4 regions of the Bacillus sp. UNC322MFChir4.1 genome follow, and region 2 is predicted to be linked to each of the others. Evidence: riboswitches for the same ligand, from Rfam matches in the RefSeq annotation. Region 2 holds a riboswitch; each other region holds the start of a gene.
The links. A riboswitch is a leader RNA that binds a small molecule or an ion and turns the genes downstream of it on or off. The one in region 2 is predicted to bind S-adenosylmethionine.
Positions count from the first base shown of each region.

Region 1 (5,951 bases), on a different contig from region 2:
GAGCTTCTTTATACTGTTCCGTTCTAAACTTCACATTACGATTAAAGCCTGTTTCTTCATGCGCTGGAAGCAATATTCTCCCAACAATAACAGAATGATTCAAAGATAATTCAATATCGTATGGAACATACAAACGAATATTACCAATCACACCGCGAATGACAATGACAGTTTCGCCTTCTGGAATCATAGCTGTTGTTAAATCAATTTCAATATCTCCGATTCCATATTGAATATTAACATCCTCTAACTCATATATATGATCCATTATTCGTACGTTACCAACCATTATATTCTTTATATACGGCTCTGTTCGATAGATTGGTTTTTCTTCATTTATATATTCTTTTTCCTTAATTTCAACCTGTACCGCTTTTGACTTTTGCTGGCCTTGTATCAGCTGGTAGCCTATGAAAGCTAGGCAAGCAAATAAAACGAGCACGAAGGCTGCTGATGAAAATAGGAAAAATAAGAAAACAAGTCCCCCAACAAATAAACACACATTCCCTCTCACATATCGATTCTTTTTTCGATAATGCCTCCCAAACATAATCATAATAAAGGCAAAAATAAGAGCACCAGGCTCAAAATGACCGAGAATCATATCGAGAAAAAGACCGACCCCAAATATGACGAGGAGCATCCCTAATAATTGTGTTTTCGAAAATTGTTTCTTCATTGCAGCTCCCCCTTCTTTATTATATATACATAGAAGAAAAAGGTATTGTATTCCAACACCTTTTCTTCTATCACTATATCATAAGCTCATTTTATAATATACTACAATTATCTTATTACCTATTTGTCTAAAGATACTTCTTTTTTCGCTTTCATTTCGCGTTCAAGCTTTGCAATCTTCATATCAAATGTGTCACGTTCATGATCTTCATTGATACGAAGCTCTAAATCACGAATGTGATCTTCTATTTCTTCAAAGCGTAAAAATGGGTTATTTTCATCCATTTTATGAAGAGTCGTATTCATACGGCGGTTTGCATGTGCCATATTTTCACGTGCCATTAATTCCATACGTTTTGCATTCATTTCTTTTAATTTATTTTTCATTTCTGATAGACGACGTTCTAGCTCATCTATTTGTTCTACAACCCCTCCATACATTTTTTCTAAGCGAGCTACTTGCCCTTCGTAGTATGCTACTTCTTCTAATGCACGTTCATGTAGTTGCATTTCTCCTGCTTCCCTTGCAATTACAGCTTGCTTGGATCTTTTATTTACGAAATAACGCGCCCCTTCAAGCTCATGAGCAAAATTAGATTTTAATGTTCTGTGACGCTCAATTAATTTTTCAATTTTTGTTACTTCACGCTCACTATTACGTAAATATTGATTTAACATCGCAATTGGATTTTTTCTTTCTTTCTCGTCTAACACATTATGAAAATCTGCAAGTACTGCATCTCGTACACGTCCGAATAATGATTGTTTCATTTTTAATCTTCCTCTCTTCTACTCTATTATTTTTTGTTATTTCATATTAGTTATTTTTCATTAATCTGTTCCACTCATCTTCAAAATTGCTATACGGCTTCGAGCTGTCTGAAGCAGCCTCTACTACATGTTTCTCTTTTTTCCACTCACGGTATCCATAATATAGAACGACTAATGCCGCAATACCGATTAATGCTGGGGAATGGGACAGGGCAATTGACAAGCCGATTAAACCGACGATCCCCCAAGCTAGTTTTCCAAAAAATGATTTTGCTCGCACAAATGATTTATAGCTCCAATACACAATCCCTGCTCCAATTGCTAATCCTACAATACCAGCAAGACTTCCAAGAGCAATTAAAGCCAAAATACCGGCTGCCATAAACGCTAAAAATTGTTTCATCTTGTGCTTGCCTCCCTTCGTTTTGATACTCTTATCTTACCTAGATTTTCATTTTTCTATAACGAGCTTAAGAACCGTTTTTCTCTCAGACTTAAGTCCTATTTATTATCAGACCGTAATTACTCAGTTATCCTTTGAAAAAAGACTGAAAAGCATCTTTTTTAAATGGGAGAGTGGGACTGGCTATGTATAGGAGCGGTCAGGGCCCTTTCCTGCCACGTGCAACGTTTTAAAACAAAGAAAGGTAGCAAGGTGCTTTACCGTTTTTATCTTTATGACCTCAATCTATCTGCTAATGAAGTGTATGGCTGAATAGTTACTTAAAAAGAAACGAAGAAATTAGGTAATTTATGTTAAAATAATGAGAAGCAAAATTGTCTTCGTTCTCTAAAAAGCAGGATAGTTTAAGAGGGATTGTTGAATTGGGGGTGAAGAATTGAAATATAATAAATCAAATAGGGCTTTAAGGATTGGAACTAATATCGTACTTATTTTATTAATCTTAGGTGCAATACAAATGTTTTTTGATGAAAACTATACAAATGACCACTTTGGTGGGTTATTTTTGATAGCTTTTTGGATGGTTAGAAGTATTTATGGTTTTACCATAAATTTAAAAGAAGAAAATAAGAAGTTAGCATTAATTGATTTAGTTTTAGCAATTTCCGCTTTTTATTTTATATTTTCTCAGGGTATTAAATATTTCTTCTGAAAATAATTTATTCACTAACAGAGCTTTAATTGAATAAGCCTCATACAAAAGTAAAACTCAGAGTCATATAGGGACTCTGAGTTTTTTTTGCGTGTTATTTACTGTGCAAATTAACAGTAACTACTCAACCATCCACTTCATTTTTCAGCATATAGATTGCTGCTACGAAGATAAAGTGAACCTTCCTTTCATGGATGCTTTTCCCATGAAAGGTTAGCCCTCACCAATCGGGCTTTTACAGGCAGTTATCTTCGGTGATTTCCCTCTATCTTTACTGCCCGTTAATGCGGGGTAAAAATGGCAATGCACTGCTGCCTTTCTTTGTTTTCACACTTCGCGCGTGGAAGAAATAGGAACTGACTGCTTCTACGCATGGCTAGTCCCTCCCAGACCATTTAAGAAAGTGCTTTTCTTCCTTTTTTCATAGAGCGACTGAGTAGTTATGCTGTTTTTTGATATTCCTTTTTCTCAGGCGAAAGACGCGGGAAATTAATGACAATTGAGATAATTCCGCAAACAGCGACTAACATTGGATAAAATGAGTACGGTAATAATTCAATTGGTGAAAGGGAAGCAAATCCTGCCGCCGTTAACATTTGTGCACCGTACGGAATTAATCCTTGCACACTACAAGAGAATAAATCTAACAAGCTCGCCGATTTCTTCGGATCAATATGATATTGATCTGCCACATTCTTTGCTAATGGACCTGTGAAAATAATAGAAATTGTATTATTTGCTGTGCACATATTTGTCATACCTACAAGACCAGCAATTCCAAATTCTGCACCTTTTTTCGAACGAATATTGCGTGTTAGCACATTCATTAAATATTGAATACCGCCGTTATATTGAATGATTTCGACCATTCCACCGATTAAAATTGCTAATAATACAAGCTCCATCATTCCATTAATTCCTACTGTAACACTTTTAAAGAAGCTTGCGAGTGTAAAGCTTCCATCAATCATACCGATAATACCAGCTAACACCGTTCCTCCCGTTAATACAACTAATACGTTATATCCAAGCAGCGCCGTAATTAACACTCCTGCATACGGTAAAATTTTCACCCAATTAAACGCATGTGCTGTCATATTTGTATGAGTTCCTAACGTAAGAACAACTAACAGTATGCTCGTAACAATAGCAGCTGGTAATACAATTAAGAAATTTGTTTTAAATTTATCTTTCATTTCCGTTCCTTGTGTACGGACAGCTGCAATTGTCGTGTCTGAAATAAAAGATAAATTGTCGCCAAACATCGCACCGCCAACAACCGTTGCCATAGCAAGTGCCATAGAAATATCCGTTTGTCCACTAATCCCTACTGCAATTGGCGCCAATGCAGCAATCGTCCCCATTGACGTTCCCATTGCTAATGAAATAAAAGCACCGATAGCAAACAACCCAACAACTAAAAATCCTTGCGGCAGAACAGAAAGCGCTAAGTTTACAGTTGCTTCAACGCCGCCCATGCCTTTTGCCGTTTCAGAAAATGCACCTGCTAATACAAAAATTAATACCATAATCATGATATCTGGATTGCCAGCACCTTTAGCAAAACGTTCAACCTTTGTCGTAAAATTTTCTTTTCTATTCATTACTAATGCAGCGGCAACTGCAATTAAAATCGCAACCAGAATTGGTAACTTATAAAAATCCCCTGTAATTATACCAGAACCAATAAATAATGCTAAAAATATGCCAAGTGGTAATAATGCCCATGCATTTCCTTTTGTTTGTTCCAAAGTAATATCCTCTCCTATTTCTAAACCTATCCTTCACAAGAGCGAAAAAGACCTCTTCTGAAGAGAAGAGGTCTTATATATCATATAAGAAACACTCTTCTCATCTATCAAGCATATCGCTTGCTGGATTTGGCACAGCACTCGAATATGAGTCCGCTGCCGAGGCATCGTAGGGCCAGTCCCTCCGCCTCTCTTGATAAGAAGGTTTTATATTATTTTTTTGTTAATCAATCTTTTCTTACTTTACTCGCTGCATGAAAAAATGTCAAACATTATTTCTATCAAAATAGTTGGTATTTTTTTGATATTGCATAGATACAAAGTAATACAATGATATAACAACCTCTTTCTTTTTTGAGGAGACCAGAGCGTCTATCTCCATTTAGAAACGATTAGCCCTTTTCCTACCACAAACAAAATGGAAACATAGAAAGCAATTTGTCGTTTCATATAAGTCGCTCCTATGCATGGCCAGTTCCTCTCGCTCGCCTAAAAAAGAGAGTTTTTATATCGATTTTTTAATTTATACTTCTATATATTAAAGACGATCTTTTAGTTTTTGAATTTCTACTTCTAAAATGGAAAACCATAAAAAATCTTCTTCTTCAATTTTTTTCATAATCCACTCTGCCGTATTCCAAGCTAAATCATACTCCTCTTTTGAAATATCGTCTTCCGTATATGCTTCTTCTAGCTCATCTTCATCTAATACATATGTATCTCCGCCTGGCAACAAGACAACATCTAAATATAAATCATCAAAATAAGGTAATCCTCTTTCATCAATTTTATACGCTTTTGCAACATCAATATAATATTGGACAAGCTCTTTTTTCTCGTCTAACATAGCTGTAATCGCAAAATTTTTCCCATTTATAAAATACTGGACCCAAGTATAGCCATTATTCGCAATACAAATGCTCCGATTACTATACTCCTTATAACTCGGCTCTTTTACTTGCTTTATATGTAATATACCTAACATCCCATCCTGTACATCTTTAACCGAATAGGTCTTTTCAGTTAATCGTCTCCACGATGATCCATCTCCGTATTTCCGTTTCATCCTCACTTCTCCTTATTTTACATATTAGTTGCGGCTATACAGAACAAAAATGATCGCTTCTATGCACGGCCAGTTCCTCTCACCTCCACCAAAAAAGAGTTTTTTCATTTGTATTTCTATAAAAAAAAGCCTTCACGTACACCGTGAAGGCCCTTCTAATATTTAAGCTACTTGCTTCTCTGAAATCTCTTTCAAATAAGCTTGTCCTTTTTCTGCGTCATATTGTCCTTCCCATTTAGACATAACAACTGCAGCTAAAGAGTTACCTACTACGTTTACTGCAGTACGTGCCATATCTAAAATACGGTCAATACCAGCGATAAACGCTAAACCTTCAGATGGAATACCTACTGTATGAAGCGTTGCTAATAATACTACGAACGATACGCCCGGTACACCAGCAATCCCTTTTGAAGTAAGCATTAACACAAGAAGCAATGTAATTTGCTGTGTAATAGATAAATGAATACCATACATTTGCGCTAAGAAAATTGCTGCAATTGCTTGATATAATGTTGAACCATCCAAGTTAAATGAATAACCTGTTGGAATAACGAAAGATGTAATTGC
Region 1 is NZ_KN050809.1:167,998-173,948, forward strand. Features, by position in the region: gene liaF (cell wall-active antibiotics response protein LiaF) at 1-679, opposite strand, end outside; gene BR72_RS18105 (PspA/IM30 family protein) at 799-1,449, opposite strand; gene BR72_RS18110 (lmo0954 family membrane protein) at 1,496-1,852, opposite strand; gene BR72_RS18115 (hypothetical protein) at 2,289-2,564, shown strand; gene BR72_RS18120 (Na+/H+ antiporter NhaC family protein) at 3,005-4,315, opposite strand; SAM riboswitch class I at 4,413-4,518, opposite strand; gene BR72_RS18125 (ribonuclease FAU-1 family protein) at 4,854-5,381, opposite strand; gene gltP (glutamate/aspartate:proton symporter GltP) at 5,544-5,951, opposite strand, start outside.
Region 1: linked by a shared signal. The riboswitch ahead of BR72_RS18120 (Na+/H+ antiporter NhaC family protein) and the one ahead of metK (methionine adenosyltransferase) in region 2 are both predicted to bind S-adenosylmethionine.

Region 2 (5,951 bases):
GTTGGGGATTGTACCCTGTTTTAGCAACGCCGCTTATGAAAAGATATTCCGCTTTGCGTGTAACAGCATGGGCGTCAGCAATTGGTGCGGTGCCGCTTGTATTTTTGAGCGGTTGGCAAATTGTTCAGTTGCCTTTTACGATTGAGCACGGTAGTACATGGCTTTCACTGTTCTATTCGATTTTTCTTGTTACTGTATTTGGGCTTGTGATGTGGTACGTTGGGATTCAAAAAATTGGAGCATCTCATACGATGGTGTATATGTACATTACACCGTTTGTAGCGGTTTTATTTGCAGCAATATGGGCGAGAGAGCAGTTATCTTTGCAACAATTGATTGGCGGATTGATTATTTTTCTTGGTTTGTGGTTTGTAAAGTCAGAGAAACGGTTACCTGTAAAAGAAAATATTTCAAAATAAGAAAGCAGATTAGATCTGCTTTCTTATTTTTTGATTCTCGGTAAAAAAACAAGATACAAGATAGCTATAATAAATGGAATCCAGTTGAGGGAAGGAAAGTGGAAATAAGTAACGAGAATCATACCGGTGAGAAGAACGCTGAGGACAGCATAGAAAACACTATGCTTAGGTGTATACCAATATAATGTTAAGCCGACGAGAGCCGGGATAACGAAATGAATAAGAGCGATGAGAAAGAAGAGCAATGGAAGTCCCTCCTTTATTGTGTACTTACTATATAATATCCATATTTTGTTAAAATGATAGCTAATTTTATAAAAAATGTTTGGAAAAACGACACAATTCGACTCGTTATTTACGATAGAAGTTTTGTATAATGTTAGTTCTTAAATGTATTTTAACAATATAAACACTATCAAAATAGTTGAAACTATGTAAATCCATTTTGCTTTTTCAGCATATAAGTCGAGATGACCTGCTTTTATATTGCATGTAGTAGGGAATCGATTACATACTTTTACTCACCTAAAAAGTGGTTTTTATGTTTTTAATTTGGATGATATTTGATATAGAAATTTTGCAGCAAAGGAGCCACAACATGATTAACATGTCGTTACAAACATTTAAAGTACAAACATATTACATTTTAGCACTGATGATGCTCGGCTGGGCATTTACTCCTTTTTCTCCGCACTTTTTAGGAATCGGTCTTGGTTTTCTTGTGAGCACGTATTGTGTTTGGATTTTAGGACGCCGCATTGAAAAAATCGGAGAGAGTATAGTGAAAAAAACGAAATCACCAACTCTTGGGATGATAAACAGATTTGCAGCAGCGATACTTGGTGCCATTATTATGTACGAAATTGAGCATCATATGGTGATGTGGGCATTTGCTGTTGGGATTATGGGCGGATATATATTAATTGTAATTAATTTAGCATATTACAGTATGAAAGATGCTAAGAAATAGGAAAGAGGCTTGCGAGATTATTCGTAAGCCTCTTTTATATGTAAGTATGCGCGATTACAAGAAAACGTGGGCTTTGTCGGTGAGTACTTGTTTTCTTGCAATCACAACATACTTATTCACATGATTTAGGATATTTCACAGTAAAGTTAGGTTAGGCGATTGGACCGCCAAGGTTTACAACTGTTTCAGAAACAGTATCAAATTTCTTGAAGTTTTCTTTGAACTTATTAGCAAGTTCAGTTGCTTTAACTTTGTAAGCTTCTTTATCAGTCCATGTTTGTTCTGGCATTAATACTTCATCAGGTACACCAGGAACATGAAGTGGTACTTCAAGACCGAAGATATCATGTTTTGCTGTTTCAGTGTTGTCAAGCTCGCCGTTTAATGCAGCTTGCACCATTGCGCGTGTATGACCTAAGTTCATACGTTTTCCAACGCCGTATTCGCCGCCAGTCCAGCCAGTATTCACTAAGAACACATTTGCATCATGCTTCTCGATTTTTTCACCAAGCATTTCTGCATAGCGAGATGCATCAAGCGGTAAGAATGGAGAACCGAAGCATGTTGAGAATGTTGCTTGCGGTGAAGTAATACCGCGCTCAGTTCCTGCTAGTTTACTAGTGTAACCGCTTAAGAAATGATACATAGCTTGCTCTTTCGTTAATTTACTAATTGGAGGCAATACGCCGAATGCATCAGCAGTTAAGAAAATGATTGTATTTGGATGACCTGCAACGCTAGGTAACACAATGTTATCAATTGCATCAATTGGATAAGCTGCACGTGTATTTTCTGTTAATGCAGTATCATCGTAATCGGCAATGCGTGTATGCTCATCAAGCACAACGTTTTCTAAAACAGAACCAAATTTGATTGCGTCAAAGATCTGTGGTTCTTTCTCACGAGATAAGTTCACACATTTTGCATAGCAACCGCCTTCAATATTAAACACACCGTTATCAGACCAACCGTGCTCATCATCACCAATTAATTTACGGTTCGGATCAGCAGATAATGTTGTTTTGCCTGTTCCAGATAAACCGAAGAATAAAGCAACATCGCCTTCTTCGCCTACGTTTGCAGAGCAGTGCATAGAGAAAATATCTTGCTCTGGAAGTAAGTAGTTCATAATAGAGAAGATTGATTTTTTCATTTCACCAGCGTATTCTGTACCCCCGATTAACACGATACGCTTTTCAAATGAAACGATAATAAATGTTTCTGAATTTGTGCCGTCAACTGCTGGATCTGCTTTAAAGTTTGGTGCAGATACAATTGTGAACTGTGCATCATGGTCTTGTAATTCTTCTTCAGTTGGACGAATGAATAGTTGATGCGCAAATAAGTTATGCCAAGCATATTCATTAATAACTTGAAGAGGAAGACGGTAGTTGCGGTCTGCTCCTGCAAATCCTTTGAACACGAATAGTTCTTCTTTATCTTTTAAGTATTCCAGCACTTTTGTATATAATTTATTGAAATGTTCTTCAGAAATTGGTTGGTTCACAGATCCCCAAGCAATTTTGTCCGTAACAGATGCTTCGTCTACAATAAATTTATCTTTCGGAGAACGTCCTGTATATTTTCCTGTTGAAACAGAAACTGCGCCAGTAGAAGATAATTGACCTTCTTTTCTCATTAATACCTTTTCCGTTAATTGCGGAACGCTCAATTGAACCTGTGCATTGCTTCCGTTCAATAGTTCATGTAATCCAATTTGGACATTCGCAGTACTCATATTTATATACCATCCTTTATTTGATTTATGAATATTCATCGTAATCCCCACTAAAAGTATAACACAATCATATAAATAATGTATACTATTTATTTGTTTTTTGTTTGTGTTATTATATTATTTTTTCCATAAATTTCTGCCCTGAAAAACTTATAGGAATATGTGTATTTGGATTGACAAATGAAATTCATTTCTTTAGTATAGTTGAGGACGGATACTCTCTTATTCCGAGCTGGCGGAGGGACAGGCCCTATGAAGCCCGGCAACCTCACTTGTATGAAAGTCAAACAAGTGAATAGGTGCTTAAACCTGTGCGAGGCGAATAGTCTCGAACGATAAGAGCGAAGGGCAAAAAGCAGTATGCAAGTAGCAAATACAACCTTTCCTCTAATAGGGAAAGGTTTTTCTTTTGTACTTGTATGGGAAAATACATGAATGTCGCAGTTTGTGGCAAATTAAGGATGAGTTCCGTACAATATATATCATTACTGTAGGGAGGTTTACCACATGACAAAAAAACGTCATCTGTTCACATCTGAGTCTGTAACTGAAGGACATCCAGATAAAATTTGTGACCAAATTTCTGATTCTATTTTAGATGCAATCTTATCAAAAGATGCAAACGCACGTGTAGCTTGTGAAACAACAGTAACAACTGGTTTAGTATTGGTAGCGGGAGAGATTACAACTTCTACTTATGTGGATATTCCAAAAATCGTTCGTGAAACAATTCAAGGAATCGGTTACACTCGTGCAAAATACGGATTTGATGCAGAAACTTGTGCAGTTTTAACATCTATCGATGAGCAATCTGCTGACATCGCAATGGGTGTTGACCAAGCGTTAGAAGCACGCGAAGGTCAAATGACTGACGAAGAGATTGAAGCAATCGGTGCAGGCGACCAAGGTTTAATGTTTGGTTTCGCATGTAATGAAACAAAAGAATTAATGCCACTTCCAATCTCACTTGCTCACAAATTAGCTCGTCGTTTAACGGAAGTTCGTAAAGATGATACATTACCATACTTACGTCCAGACGGTAAAACACAAGTAACAGTTGAGTATGATGAAAATGGTAAACCAGTTCGCGTCGACACAATCGTAATTTCTACGCAACATCATCCAGAGATTGCTTGGGAACAAATCGATCGCAACTTAAAAGAATTTGTAATTAAACCAGTTGTACCAGCTGAATTAATCGATGAAGAAACAAAATTCTTCATTAACCCAACAGGCCGCTTCGTTATTGGTGGACCACAAGGCGATGCTGGTTTAACAGGTCGTAAAATAATCGTTGATACTTACGGCGGATATGCTCGTCACGGCGGCGGTGCATTCTCTGGTAAGGATGCAACAAAAGTTGACCGCTCTGCAGCATACGCAGCTCGTTACGTTGCGAAAAACATCGTAGCATCAGGACTTGCTGACAAAGCAGAAGTACAACTTGCATACGCAATCGGCGTAGCACAACCAGTATCTATCTCTGTTGATACATTTGGCACTGGAAAAGTATCTGAAGAAGTATTAGTAGAACTAATCCGAAGCAACTTCGATCTTCGCCCAGCTGGCATCATCAAAATGTTAGACTTACGTCGCCCAATTTACAAACAAACAGCAGCTTACGGCCACTTCGGACGTACTGATGTAGATCTATCATGGGAACGTACAGACAAAGCTGAAGCTTTAAAAGAGCAAGCTGGTCTATAATATAGGAAGAAAAAAGCTTTGCGCGTGTGCGCAAAGCTTTTTTTATTTATGGAAATACATAAAGTGAAACTTTAATCAGTGGGGGTTTTTTCATCCCCCACTGATTATTAGTTGAACCAATCGGGCTTTTACAGGCAGTTTATCTCCCACCTAACTTCTTTGCTTTCGCCGAATTTTGAGGTGGGAGTATTACTGCCCGCGAATAGCGGGATAAAGTTTTCTTTATTAGGTAAGTTCAAATAATAAGCAAGACGGATTGACTAAGTTATATGGTCGTTTCACAAAAACTGCGGTTGGTTTCATTCATTTTCATATCAATAAATCAAACTTTATTTATTGAACGTTACTTTCCCTTTAACACCATCCACTTTTATCTTATCGTTTTTAGCGCCTAAGATTGTTACGTTTTTTTCAATACTATTGATATCGGCTGATCCATCTCCAATCTTAGCACGTACTGACCCGTTAATATCTTTAATAACAACAGCTCCATTATTATTGTCAACATTGATATCAGATGACGAATTAGAAATATTAACTTTCCCATCCCTATTTGTTACACTTACAATTCCTTTAACATTGGAAATGTCTATATTTCCATTAACATTAAGTATGTTTATATCTGAATCCAGTTTAGAAACTTTAATATCTCCGTTTCGATGGTTTTCTTTAAATTCTACTTTTACGTTTTTAGGTACTGAGAGTTTCACATCAACCCAAGTTTCACTATTGCTAAAGAATTGCCCATCAAAAGAAGTATTTAAGTTGGCAACTCCATTTTTTTCTGAAAGATCTAGTTTTAATTTGTCTATGCTGATTCCTTTTGCTTTTGCATGGATAGAAGCTTCTATTTTATTCGATGTAGAATTTGTTGAAATATCAATATTACCATTACGATTATCTAGTGTTAACTTTTTAATATTAGAGGCTGGTAATGCCAGTTTTTCTTCTTTTGTTTCACTTTCAGAACTTGAACAACCAGTAAGAATTAAAGTGATTAATGTACCAAAAATAATTAGCTTTTGTTTCATTTTTCTTTCCTCCAGTCTTTAATAAAAAATTTAAACAACATCTCTTTTCACAAAGATTGGATACGAAACTAAGTGCATAATGAGTA
Region 2 is NZ_KN050810.1:232,595-238,545, reverse strand. Features, by position in the region: gene BR72_RS20280 (DMT family transporter) at 1-419, shown strand, start outside; gene BR72_RS20275 (hypothetical protein) at 443-664, opposite strand; gene BR72_RS20270 (ATP synthase subunit I) at 1,018-1,389, shown strand; gene pckA (phosphoenolpyruvate carboxykinase (ATP)) at 1,541-3,127, opposite strand; SAM riboswitch class I at 3,347-3,469, shown strand; gene metK (methionine adenosyltransferase) at 3,635-4,834, shown strand; gene BR72_RS20255 (DUF4097 family beta strand repeat-containing protein) at 5,164-5,865, opposite strand; gene BR72_RS20250 (ABC transporter permease) at 5,896-5,951, opposite strand, start outside.

Region 3 (5,951 bases), on a different contig from region 2:
TTTCCACATGCTGAACATATTTACATTGATCGCTCATATCGAGAGGTTGCGACTGCACCACCATCTCATTTAGCGAACGTTTTATGGGGAGCCGATATTGACGTCTATACAGAATTTTTACGGTAAGGAATGGTACGATGATAGATTGGACAGGACATGAAGCAGAAGTTGCAGTTAGAGACCAAGAAAAAACGGTGTTATATGTATATACACCAATGTGTGGTACGTGCCAGCTTGCGAAAAAAATGCTAACGGTTGTTGAAGTAGCGTTGCCTCATTTAGAAATTGGAATGCTGAATGTAAATTATGCACCGCATTTTGCGCGGGAGTATCAAATTGAAAGTGTTCCGTGTTTACTTATATTTGAGAAGAATAAACTTGTAAAGAAAATATATGCATTTCAATCTGTGGAATATTTATATATGGAATTACAATAGGCGGCAAAAAAATTGCCGCCTCGACATATTTCTTGGGAAATAGTGAGAGATAAATGGTTTTTTATACAGCATTTGTCGAGAGAATGATACAGGAGAGTGCGTAATAAAGATGGAATGGTAATATGTAAAACGTGATATGGGGAGTGTGATAAAGATGACATTGTATTCACTGCTTCAATCATTTGTAACATATGCCAATACGCAATATCACTTAGAACCACTATTACCACAATTTGAAAAGGTTGTTTGTTTTACTTTCCAAGATGAATGTTATTCATTGAATATTTCAAGAGAGAAAATTGAACTTATAAATGGTGCGGTGGGAACTGAAGAACTTGTTTGTTTTCAAGAAACAGATTTGCGGTTGTTGATTACAGGGCAAGTACGCTTGCAGTCACTCTTGCGCAGAAATGCAATTACATATAAAGGGACATATCGAACGATGCTATTATTAGAATCTGTATTTCATATTTGTAAACCGCTACAAATGGGTGCTTAAATTTCAGAAAGTTTATTCTTTGCGAAAATTTCTGTTGACATCTATTTCATGCGTTGATACAATTCAAAACATAAAATAACGAAAACTTAATAACGATAAAATCAGACGAAATTTATATCTGATTTTCTCTTATCAAGAGAGGTGGAGGGACTGTGCCCTGTGAAACCCGGCAACCGTCAACTTATGTTGAAATGGTGCCAATTCCTGCAAAGCGAATGCTTTGAGAGATGAGAGGAAAGGATAATGGTAATTTGTGTATAAAAAACCTTTCTGCTCATTTTCAAGCAGAAAGGTTTTTTTTGTTGTTTCGGTGTAGGAGGACACTTGAACGACAAAACTTTTATAGAGTGATAGCGGGAAGCCGCTTACGCTTTTTATGTAATCCAGCTTCAGCGGCTAGAATCTCCGGTCGTTTCGCTCTCTCGGTCGAGAGCTCCAACGTCCTGCGATTCTGAACGAGCCGCTTACGCTTTTTAATTTAAAAAAGGGGTGACATCGATGATTATATTAGAAAATGTAAGGAAGATATATCGTTCTAAACACGGTGATGTTACCGCTGTGGATGATGCGAATTTACAAATAGAAAAGGGCGAGATTTTCGGGGTGATTGGCTATAGTGGCGCTGGAAAGAGTTCGCTAATTCGTTTGTTTAATCAATTGGAGAAACCAACGTCTGGAAAGATTACGGTTGGAGCACGTGTGATTTCGGCAATTACAGGTAAGGAACTTCGAGAAGCACGTCAAGAAATCGGGATGATTTTTCAGCATTTCAACTTACTGTGGTCACGAACTGTTCGTGAAAATATTGCTTTCCCGCTTGAGATTGCTGGGGTGGCAAAAGAGAAACGAAATCAGCGCGTAGATGAATTAATTCGTCTTGTTGGTTTAGAGGGACGAGGAGATGCATATCCATCTCAGCTAAGTGGCGGACAAAAGCAGCGCGTTGGTATTGCAAGAGCATTAGCGAATAATCCGAAAGTATTATTGTGTGATGAAGCAACGTCAGCATTAGATCCGGAAACGACAGATCAAATTTTAGATTTGCTTCTCGATATTAATAAGCGTCTTGGGTTAACGATTGTACTTATTACGCATGAAATGCATGTCATTCAAAAAATTTGTAACCGCGTTGCTGTTATGGAAAAAGGGAAGATTGTTGAAAGTGGCAGCGTGTTAGAGGTATTTCGTAATCCGCAGCAAGAAATTACAAAGCGCTTCATTAAACAAATAACAGATTTTGAAGATGCAGATGAGGCAATTGAACATTTAGCAGAGAAATACCCAGAAGGAAAAGTAGTGAAATTACAGTTTGTTGGTGAAGCAGTAGAAAGACCAGTTTTACAGGAGTTAATGAAGCAAGATGGAGTGGAAGTGAGCATTCTACAAGGGAATATTGCCCAAACGACAAGCGGAGCGTATGGAAGCTTAATCGTTCATTTAAATGGCAAAGAAGATGTGATTGCAAAAGCAATTGCAACGATTCAACAGGAACAAGTCGAGCTGGAGGTGATTGCACATGGATAATCTATTTCAAAATGTTGATTGGGATAAAATGCTAGTGGCTACTCAGGATACACTATACATGGCGGCAGTTGCCACACTTGCAACGTTTGTATTGGGGCTTATTCTTGGATTAGTACTGTTTCTTACAAGTAAAGATAATTTATGGGAGAACAAACCAGTCAATGTTGTAATTGGAGCATTTGTAAATATTTTTCGTTCCATCCCGTTCATTATTTTAATTATTTTACTCCTTCCATTTACGAAGTTTTTTGTAGGTACCATTCTTGGAGCAAGTGCTGCATTGCCAGCATTAATTATTGGAGCAGCGCCGTTTTATGCGAGATTGGTTGAAATTGCGCTTCGTGAAATTGATAAAGGTGTCATTGAAGCATCGAAAGCGATGGGAGCAAAGACGAGTACAATTATTTTTAAAGTATTAATACCAGAATCTTTGCCAGCACTTGTGTCAGGTATTACTGTAACGGCAATTGCCCTTGTCGGTTATACAGCGATGGCTGGAGCAGTTGGTGCCGGCGGCCTTGGTACACTTGCTTATTTAGATGGATTCCAGCGGGGCAATAGCGATGTAACTCTCATGGCAACAATTCTTGTGCTTGTGATCGTATTTATTATTCAAGTGTTTGGGGACTTCTTTACGAAGCGACTTGATAAAAGATAAAAAGGAGTTTTCGTCTCAGCCAAAGACTTTCTATAGATTTACTATTTTGAATATTGGGAAAAGGAAGGGTGTCATTATATGAAAAAGGTATTATTTTCAGCACTTATTGCTGTATTTGTATTTGCATTAGCTGCTTGTGGTAGCGGCGGAAAAGATGAAAAGAAACTTGTGATTGGTGCTTCTAACGTACCGCATGCAGTTATTTTAGAAAAAGCGAAACCACTATTAGAGAAAAAAGGAATTAAATTGGATATTAAACCATTCCAAGATTATGTATTACCAAACAAAGCGTTAGCTGATAAAGATATTGATGCGAACTATTTCCAACACATTCCGTATTTAGAGAAAGAAATTCAAGATAAAGGCTATAATTTTGAAATAGCAGGGAAAATTCATTTAGAACCAATTGGTGTGTATTCTCAAAAATATAAAAGCTTAAAAGATCTTCCAAATGGGGCAACAATTATTATGAGTAACTCTGTTACTGATCATGGACGTGGGTTAGCAATTCTACAAAAAGAAGGCATTATAAAAATTAAAGATGGTGTAGACCCTGTTAAAGCAACGACAAAAGATATTGCAGAAAACCCGAAAAACTTGAAGTTCAAAACAGACATTGAGCCGGGCTTGTTACCACAAGTGTATAACAATAAAGAAGGCGATGCGGTTTTAATTAACTCAAACTATGCAATTGATGCGAAATTAAACCCAGAAAAAGATGCGATTGCGATTGAAGGCAATGATTCTCCATACGCCAACGTAGTTGTTGTTCGTAAAGGTGACAAAGATAAAAAAGAAATTAAAGCACTTATAGAAGTGTTACATTCAAAAGAAATTCAAGATTTCATTAAGAAAGAATACAAAGGAGCTGTGCTTCCTTTAAGTGAATAAGGTGAAAAAAGGGCTGGAATTTCTTGGCCCTTTTTTCTTTATATAATTAGGAAGAAAGGTGTATCATAATATAATGTGCAGAATATTCCTGTTCGGATTTGTAGAAAAATTGTTACATTTTTTCAACGTTTGCAGTATCATTTTATTTGATATAAAATTAGAATGAGAATAAAATGAGAATGTGAACGTTTTAGGAATTTTTAAAATGTATATATAGAATTATTGGAGGTATTGAGATGGCTGGTTCTACATTAACGATTAAAGATTTACATGTATCAATTGATGGAAAAGAGATTTTAAAAGGTGTAAACCTTGAAGTAAAAGGTGGAGAAATCCATGCAATTATGGGACCTAACGGAACAGGTAAATCAACTTTATCTTCTGCAATCATGGGTCACCCAAAATATGAAGTAACACAAGGCAGCATCATCATCGACGGTGAAGATGTATTAGAAATGGAAGTAGATGAGCGCGCACAAGCTGGTTTATTCCTAGCAATGCAATATCCAAGTGAAATTAGCGGAGTAACAAATGCCGACTTCTTACGTTCTGCAATTAATGCACGACGCGAAGAAGGCGATGAAATTTCTCTTATGAAATTTATCCGTACATTAGATAAAAACATGGAATTCCTAGAAATGGATCCATCAATGGCACAACGTTATTTAAATGAAGGTTTCTCTGGCGGTGAGAAAAAACGTAACGAAATTCTTCAATTAATGATGATTCAGCCAAAAATCGCAATCTTAGACGAAATTGACTCTGGTCTTGATATCGATGCATTAAAAGTTGTATCTAAAGGTATTAACGAAATGCGCGGCGAAGATTTCGGTTGCTTAATGATCACGCACTACCAACGTTTATTAAATTACATCACTCCAGATCATGTACACGTTATGATGAATGGTCGTGTTGTGAAATCTGGCGGCCCTGAGCTTGCACAACGTTTAGAAGCTGAAGGTTATGACTGGATTAAGAAAGAACTAGGTATTGAAGACGAAACAGAAGAGCAAGAAGCGTAAGAGAGGAGCATAAACATGACAATTGGTACATTACCTTTCGATCAAGATTCTATCCGTCAACTTGCAAGCGAAGCGAATGAAGCTGCTTGGTTGACTGAGTTCCGCTTACAAGCTCTTGCAAAGGCAACTGAACTTCCAATGCCAACACCAGATAAAACGAAAATTGATAAATGGGATTTTATCGGCAAAGGTAAAACTGTAAAGCAAGAGCCTGTAGGTTCTTTTGAAGAACTTCCAGAAGCAGTGAAAAATATAATTGATGAAAATAATAACGTACTTGTACAGCGTAGTGGTACAACTGCATTCGTTTCTTTAGCAGAAGAAGCAAAAACAAAAGGCGTTATTTTTACAGATATCGTAACAGCTGCAACTGAGCATGCTGAACTAGTGCAAAAGTATTTAATGAAAGATGGCGTGAAAGTTGACGAGCACCGTTTAACAGCTCTTCATGCTGCACTAATCAACGGCGGTGCGTTCGTATACGTTCCGAAAAACGTTGTTCTTGAAACACCACTTCAAGCTGTATTCTTAGTAGACGGCGAAGAAGCAAACGTTTATAACCACGTATTATTTGTTGCAGATGCAAATAGTTCTGCAACATATGTAGAAAACTACGTGGCAAATGAAACTGTTACAGGTATTGCAAATATCGTGGCAGAAGTTATTGTAGAGCAAGGCGCACAAGTGAAATTTGGTGCGGTTGACTTATTAGCGAAAGACGTGACATCTTACGTAAACCGCCGCGGCGTAGTAGGACGAGACGGACGTCTTGAGTGGGCATTAGGTCTTATGAACGATGGAAATACAATTTCTGAGAACGTAACGAACTTAATGGGCGACGGTTCATTTGCTGATACAAAAACAGTAACAATTGGTCGTGGGTCTCAAACGCAAAACTTTACAACAAAAGTTGTTCACTT
Region 3 is NZ_JQKQ01000025.1:24,039-29,989, reverse strand. Features, by position in the region: gene BR72_RS11415 (toprim domain-containing protein) at 1-126, shown strand, start outside; gene BR72_RS11410 (thioredoxin family protein) at 138-437, shown strand; gene BR72_RS11405 (hypothetical protein) at 592-936, shown strand; SAM riboswitch class I at 1,063-1,170, shown strand; gene BR72_RS11400 (methionine ABC transporter ATP-binding protein) at 1,435-2,460, shown strand; gene BR72_RS11395 (methionine ABC transporter permease) at 2,453-3,118, shown strand; gene metQ (methionine ABC transporter substrate-binding lipoprotein MetQ) at 3,197-4,009, shown strand; gene sufC (Fe-S cluster assembly ATPase SufC) at 4,246-5,031, shown strand; gene sufD (Fe-S cluster assembly protein SufD) at 5,047-5,951, shown strand, end outside.
Region 3: linked by a shared signal. The riboswitch ahead of BR72_RS11400 (methionine ABC transporter ATP-binding protein) and the one ahead of metK (methionine adenosyltransferase) in region 2 are both predicted to bind S-adenosylmethionine.

Region 4 (5,951 bases), on a different contig from region 2:
TTTTCATGATTGTTGTAATCGCAGTGCTGATATCGGCTATTAGAATATGGATACAAGTATTGAATAATAAAGCGACGCCTTTAAAAGAAGCAGTGTATGTTCCACGTGATGAAAGCGAGGCACATCATTATGTTTAAAACGATCATTAGTATGTGGAAATATCGAAAACAATTTATTAGTTTGCTTGTTGGTGTACCAAGCTATGAAAAGTATGTTGCGCATATGAAACAGCACCATCCAAATGAACGTATATTATCCCAAAAACAATTTTTTGCTGAAGCACAAGAGGCAAGATTTAATGCAAAGGGCGGTAAAATTTCGAGATGTTGTTAGCGGGGGTATCATGAAAAAAGGGCGAAATTTCGCCCTTTTTTTGTTGGAAAGTTTCACGTGAAACTTTCCAACAAAATGTTTGGGAGTTAAAGGGATAAAATGTTCAATAATCAGTAGGAAAGAGAGCTGACCGTTTTTATGTGCGGCCAGATGCTCTCGTCCTCTTTTAAAAGAAAGGCGGTTCTTTAACTTGTATAAAAAATAAAGTCGTCACGTATGACGACTTTATTTTTTATACAAGCTCTTTTCCAGCGCCAAATTTACGATATGCACCGTGATGTGTTGGCCCTACATATTCATTTAATTTGAAAGAATGAAGAATAGCAGCTGTAATAAATTCTTTTGCTACTTGAACTGCTTCTTTTACAGATTTTCCTTTAGCTAGCTCTGCTGTAATTGCAGCAGCATATGTACAACCTGCGCCATGTGTATATGTTGTTTCAATTTTTTCAGATTCTAAAATATCGAATGTTTCTCCATCGTACAGTAAATCAATTGCTTTTTCTGTTCCTAGCTTGCTGCCGCCTTTAATCAGTACATACTTTGCTCCTAAAGCATGGATTTTTTCAGCAGCTTGCTTCATATCTTCAAGTGAGTTAATTTTGACACCGCTTAGTTGATACGCTTCAAATAAGTTTGGTGTTACAATTAAAGCTTTTGGAACGAGTTTGTCACGTAAGCAATCATTTGTTTCTGGATGAAGTGCTTCATCTGCGCCCTTACATACCATAACTGGGTCTATTACTACGTTTTGTAGATTATGCTTCTCAATTGTTTCAGCAACAAGCTCAATAATTTCAACAGAGCCAAGCATACCTGTTTTTAATGCATCAACGCCAACGCCTTCAATTGTTGTTTCTAATTGTGGTTTTAATGTAGATGCTGGAATCGGGAACACGTTATGTGCCCAACCGTTATGCGGATCCATCGTTACGATTGTTGTCAGAGCTGTCATACCGTATACACCAAGCTCTTGGAACGTTTTTAAGTCTGCTTGCATACCAGCGCCGCCGCTTGTATCAGATCCAGCAATTGTAAGTGCTTTATTTAATGACATTGTGAAAGCCCCCTCGGGTGATAGAATGAAAAATACATTTTTAATTATTATATCAATGTTATGAGGAAGTACAAAGTGAAAAAAGAAAGTAGTTCAATCAAAACAAGCAGTACTAACATGTTTATCCCGCTATTTGTGAGCAGTAAGATCTTCCACCTTAAGATTGAGAGAGAAGCGTTGTCTAGTTCCGGTGGCTTCGCTTCTTCCTACGAGGTAAAAAACATCTCTACGTCAGAAGCTTCACCCCCCTCACATTCTGAGCGAGCCACTTCCGCTTTTCTAAAGAAGATAGGTGGGAGATAACTGCCCGTAAAAGCCCGATTGGTGATGGAAGTTTCACTTTATAGCGGTAGTACTGCTTATATATTTTTTTATTTCAGTTTTGTACCATTCCCTCCTGCTCATTATGATTAGGGAGTGGAAATAGATTACCGATCATTGCGGCTCCAATCATTGGTATTAATAAATTAATTGGGAAGAACATGAGTAATAATAATGTAATAGCGATCGGTTTTCGTACTGCATAGCTTGAAATGGCTGTTGTTACAATAGCTACAGTAGCAACTGGATCTAATGGTATGACAGCGGCGACAGCATATCCAATACTTGCACCAGCAAATATAATCGGAAAAATATGTCCGCCGCGCCACCCTGTACTTAAACAGACGGCCGTTACACATAATTTTAAAACTCCGGAAAGAAGCAGCATCCAAAATGATAATTCTGTCCATTCATTTACTAATTCCTTTAATTGATGTTCTCCTGAAAACATTGTATAAGGTAGTAAGGTTCCTGCAATCCCTAAAAGAATGCCGCCTATAACTCCTAATGTTACTTTATATTTTTGAAAGGGATGTACTATTTTTTCTAATAAATATTCTATTTTGAAATAAAAATAGCCTACACCAGCACCTATACAAATTAAGGGTAAAAAGGCAAGCCATTCATGGAGTGAAAAAGATCCTTTCCCAAAATTAACAATAAAAGATCCTCGGTTATCAAGCTTACTAAGCAATAAATAAACAGAAAAGCCAGCAAAAGTAGTAGCGAGATATACAATCGTCTTTTTTCCCTTGGAAATTTCGTCAAGTGATTTACCCTCATTTTCACTTGGAGCTAAATAACCGAATAATGGTGCGTTAAAAATAACACTTAAAGTAGCGCCAATCCCAATTTCCGTTAGTCCCTTCATTCCTTTTAAAGCGAAATGAAATCGATCGCCAACCCACGTACAAAGTCCACCGATAATTCCAACGAGTGCTGCTTCTGGTCCTAAACTTGCACCAAATATTAAAACAATAACAGCTGTTATTGTAGATTGATGTACAAAACGGTACTCAATCCTACCTGTTTTCTTATATTCACCCATTACCTCTGGCATTAAACGCGGGTATGTACCGAAGTATTTTTGCGAGAGTCCGACAAGAATACCACCAATTGTCGTTACAAAAATTGTGTAATACGGTGGTAATGCAAATTCTTTTGGTAAATATCCCCAAATAAACTGAATGCCGGCATTTGTGGTAACTAAAAATAACCAGACTGTAGCACCAACTATGGAACCTAGAAACATACCGTACATGATAAGTAAGGAATGCGTGCTTCTTCTAATCGTCATTTTTTATGTCTCCTTCATGTTATATGGTGTTATGACAAATTTAGAGATTCTGATATATATACTATTTGTATATCTTATCAGTAGTAGGCAATAAAATCTCGTTCCAAGGTGTAGAGAGAAAAAAGAAGAGAAGCAGAGGAGAGTGGAAAGCTTAATTGAGTGGTTTTTCTATCAGTGAGGGATGAAGAATCCCCCACTGAAGAAGGTTGTGTTAGTTATTGGCGAATAATCCCTTTAAAAGATCCTTCCAACACTTTTTTACCATGTTGATTAAAGCATTCTGCTTTTGAAACAGCAATGATTCGATCTGCTTGTTCTTCATGATGAACCAGTGTAACTTCACATCGAACGGTATCTTCGGTAAAGACTGGGCGTAAGAAAGTAAGTTCTACATCTCTTGCAATAAAATTTAAATCGCCGCCAATTTTCGTAGGCAATGTTGCAACTAGTAATCCTTGTACCATGACGCGGCCATGTTCATCTGGAACAACATGGTGATCACCAGCATCACCAGAAATTTTACTAAATAGATCTACATCTTCTCTCGTAAATGATTTTTCAAAAGTTAATATTTCCCCGACTTTCATGTATTAATCGCCTCCTATTCGTTTATGAATGAATTATCATTCATACCTTAAATTTTACAGAATATTCTTTGTTCGGTAAAGTTTGATAGTAAAGATAATAAAATATTTTAGGAACATTCAGAAAAATATTGACATGAGGTAATATTTTCTATAAAATCATCGGTAATTGAATAAGTCTTATCAAGAATAGGTGGAGGGAACGGGCCCTATGAAACCTTGGCAACAGCCGTAAATCGGAATTGTGCTAAATCCTGCAGGTATTTCCTGAAAGATAAGAAAGGCTACATGGCGAGCGTTTATCTAAACTGCTTCTTTCTTATTTTAGGAAAGAAGCAGTTTTTTATTTTTTATAAAAGAAAGGGGATTGCGAAATGGGGGAATCATGGGGAAAAGGAACGATTTGTGTGCAAGGTGGTTATACGCCGAAAAATGGTGAACCTCGTGTTTTGCCACTTTATCAAAGCACGACGTATAAATACGATACTTCTGATGATTTAGCGGCCCTCTTTAATCTGGAGGCAGAGGGATATATTTATACGCGTATTGGGAACCCAACGCTTGCGGCGTTTGAGCAAAAACTTACAGAGTTAGAAGGCGGCGTTGGTGCAGTTGCAACGGCATCAGGGCAGGCTGCAATTATGCTAGCGGTCTTAAATATTTGTGGCAGCGGCGATCATTTGCTCTGCTCATCAACAGTATACGGCGGTACATTTAATTTATTTGGAGTTAGTCTTAAGAAGCTAGGGATTGAGGTCACATTCTTTAATCCAAACTTATCTGCTGATGAAATTGTTGCCCTTGCAAATGAGAAAACAAAGCTTGTGTATGCGGAATCGCTTGGGAACCCAGCAATGAATGTACTGAATTTTAAAGAGTTTTCTGAGGCGGCAAAAGAGCTTGGGGTACCGTTTATTGTGGATAATACATTAGCGACGCCGTATTTATGTCATGCATTTGAACATGGTGCAAACATTGTCGTTCATTCTACAACGAAATATATTGATGGTCATGCAAGCTCACTAGGCGGCATTGTTATTGATGGCGGGAATTTTGATTGGAGTAAGTTTCCTGAGTTTGTTGAGCCAGATCCAAGTTATCATGGTGTGAGTTATGTGAAAAATTTCGGGCAAGCGGCATACATTGTGAAAGCTCGTGTACAGCTATTAAGAGATTATGGAAATTGTATGAGCCCATTCAATGCGTATATGACCAATGTTGGCTTAGAAACGTTGCATCTTCGCATGGAGCGTCATAGTCAAAATGCTCTAGCTGTTGCACAGTGGTTGTCTGAGCATGAACGCGTTGAGTGGGTCAATTATCCTGGACTTCAAAATAATGAAAACTATGAATTGGCACAAAAATATTTACCGAAGGGTGCGAGCGGTGTTTTAACATTTGGAATAAAAGGGGGTCTTGAGTCTGCTAAACAGTTTATTGGTAATGTGAAGCTAGCGACATTGGTGACGCATGTTGCAGATGCAAGAACTTGTGTCATTCATCCGGCAAGCACAACGCATCGCCAGCTTACGGAAGAACAGCAGCGTTTGGCTGGTGTGACGTCTGATTTGATTCGGTTATCGGTTGGTATTGAAGAAGCGGCGGATATTATTGCTGATTTAGAAGCAGCACTTTCTGGAGGAAAACAATATGCCGATCATCATTGCTAAAGATTTACCCGCTCGTAAAATATTGCAAAATGAAAATATTTTTGTGATGACGAAAGAACGAGCAGAAACACAAGATATTCGTGCTTTGAAGATTGCTATTTTAAATTTAATGCCAACAAAGCAAGAAACAGAAACGCAGTTGCTTCGTTTAATTGGTAATACACCGCTTCAACTTGATGTCCATTTCCTTCATATGGAGTCCCATACAGCAAAAAATGTAGCGCAGGAGCATTTAACAAGCTTTTATAAAACATTTCGTGATATTGAAGGAGAAAAGTTTGACGGGCTCATCATTACTGGTGCTCCGGTTGAAACACTTCCTTTTGAAGAGGTAGATTATTGGGAAGAACTGAAGCAAATTATGGAGTATTCCAATGCACATGTCACATCAACGCTTCATATTTGCTGGGGGGCGCAAGTAGGATTGTATTATCACTACGGAGTTCCAAAATATCCGCTTGAGCAAAAGATGTTTGGGGTATTTGAGCATGAAGTGCAGCAGGAACATGTGAAATTATTACGCGGTTTTGATGAAAGCTTTTTTGCACCGCATTCTCGTCATACAGAAGTTCGTGCATCTGATATTCAACGCGTACAGGAGCTCGATCTGTTAGCGACTTCTGAATACGCTGGTGTTCATCTCGTTATGAATAAGGATGGAAAGCATATTTTTGTTCTTGGTCATAGTG
Region 4 is NZ_JQKQ01000045.1:14,778-20,728, reverse strand. Features, by position in the region: gene BR72_RS15745 (carbon starvation CstA family protein) at 1-137, shown strand, start outside; gene BR72_RS15740 (YbdD/YjiX family protein) at 130-333, shown strand; gene pdxK (pyridoxine/pyridoxal/pyridoxamine kinase) at 566-1,390, opposite strand; gene BR72_RS15730 (chloride channel protein) at 1,767-3,008, opposite strand; gene BR72_RS15725 (hotdog family protein) at 3,224-3,595, opposite strand; SAM riboswitch class I at 3,770-3,873, shown strand; gene BR72_RS15720 (bifunctional O-acetylhomoserine aminocarboxypropyltransferase/cysteine synthase) at 3,967-5,262, shown strand; gene metA (homoserine O-acetyltransferase MetA) at 5,243-5,951, shown strand, end outside.
Region 4: linked by a shared signal. The riboswitch ahead of BR72_RS15720 (bifunctional O-acetylhomoserine aminocarboxypropyltransferase/cysteine synthase) and the one ahead of metK (methionine adenosyltransferase) in region 2 are both predicted to bind S-adenosylmethionine.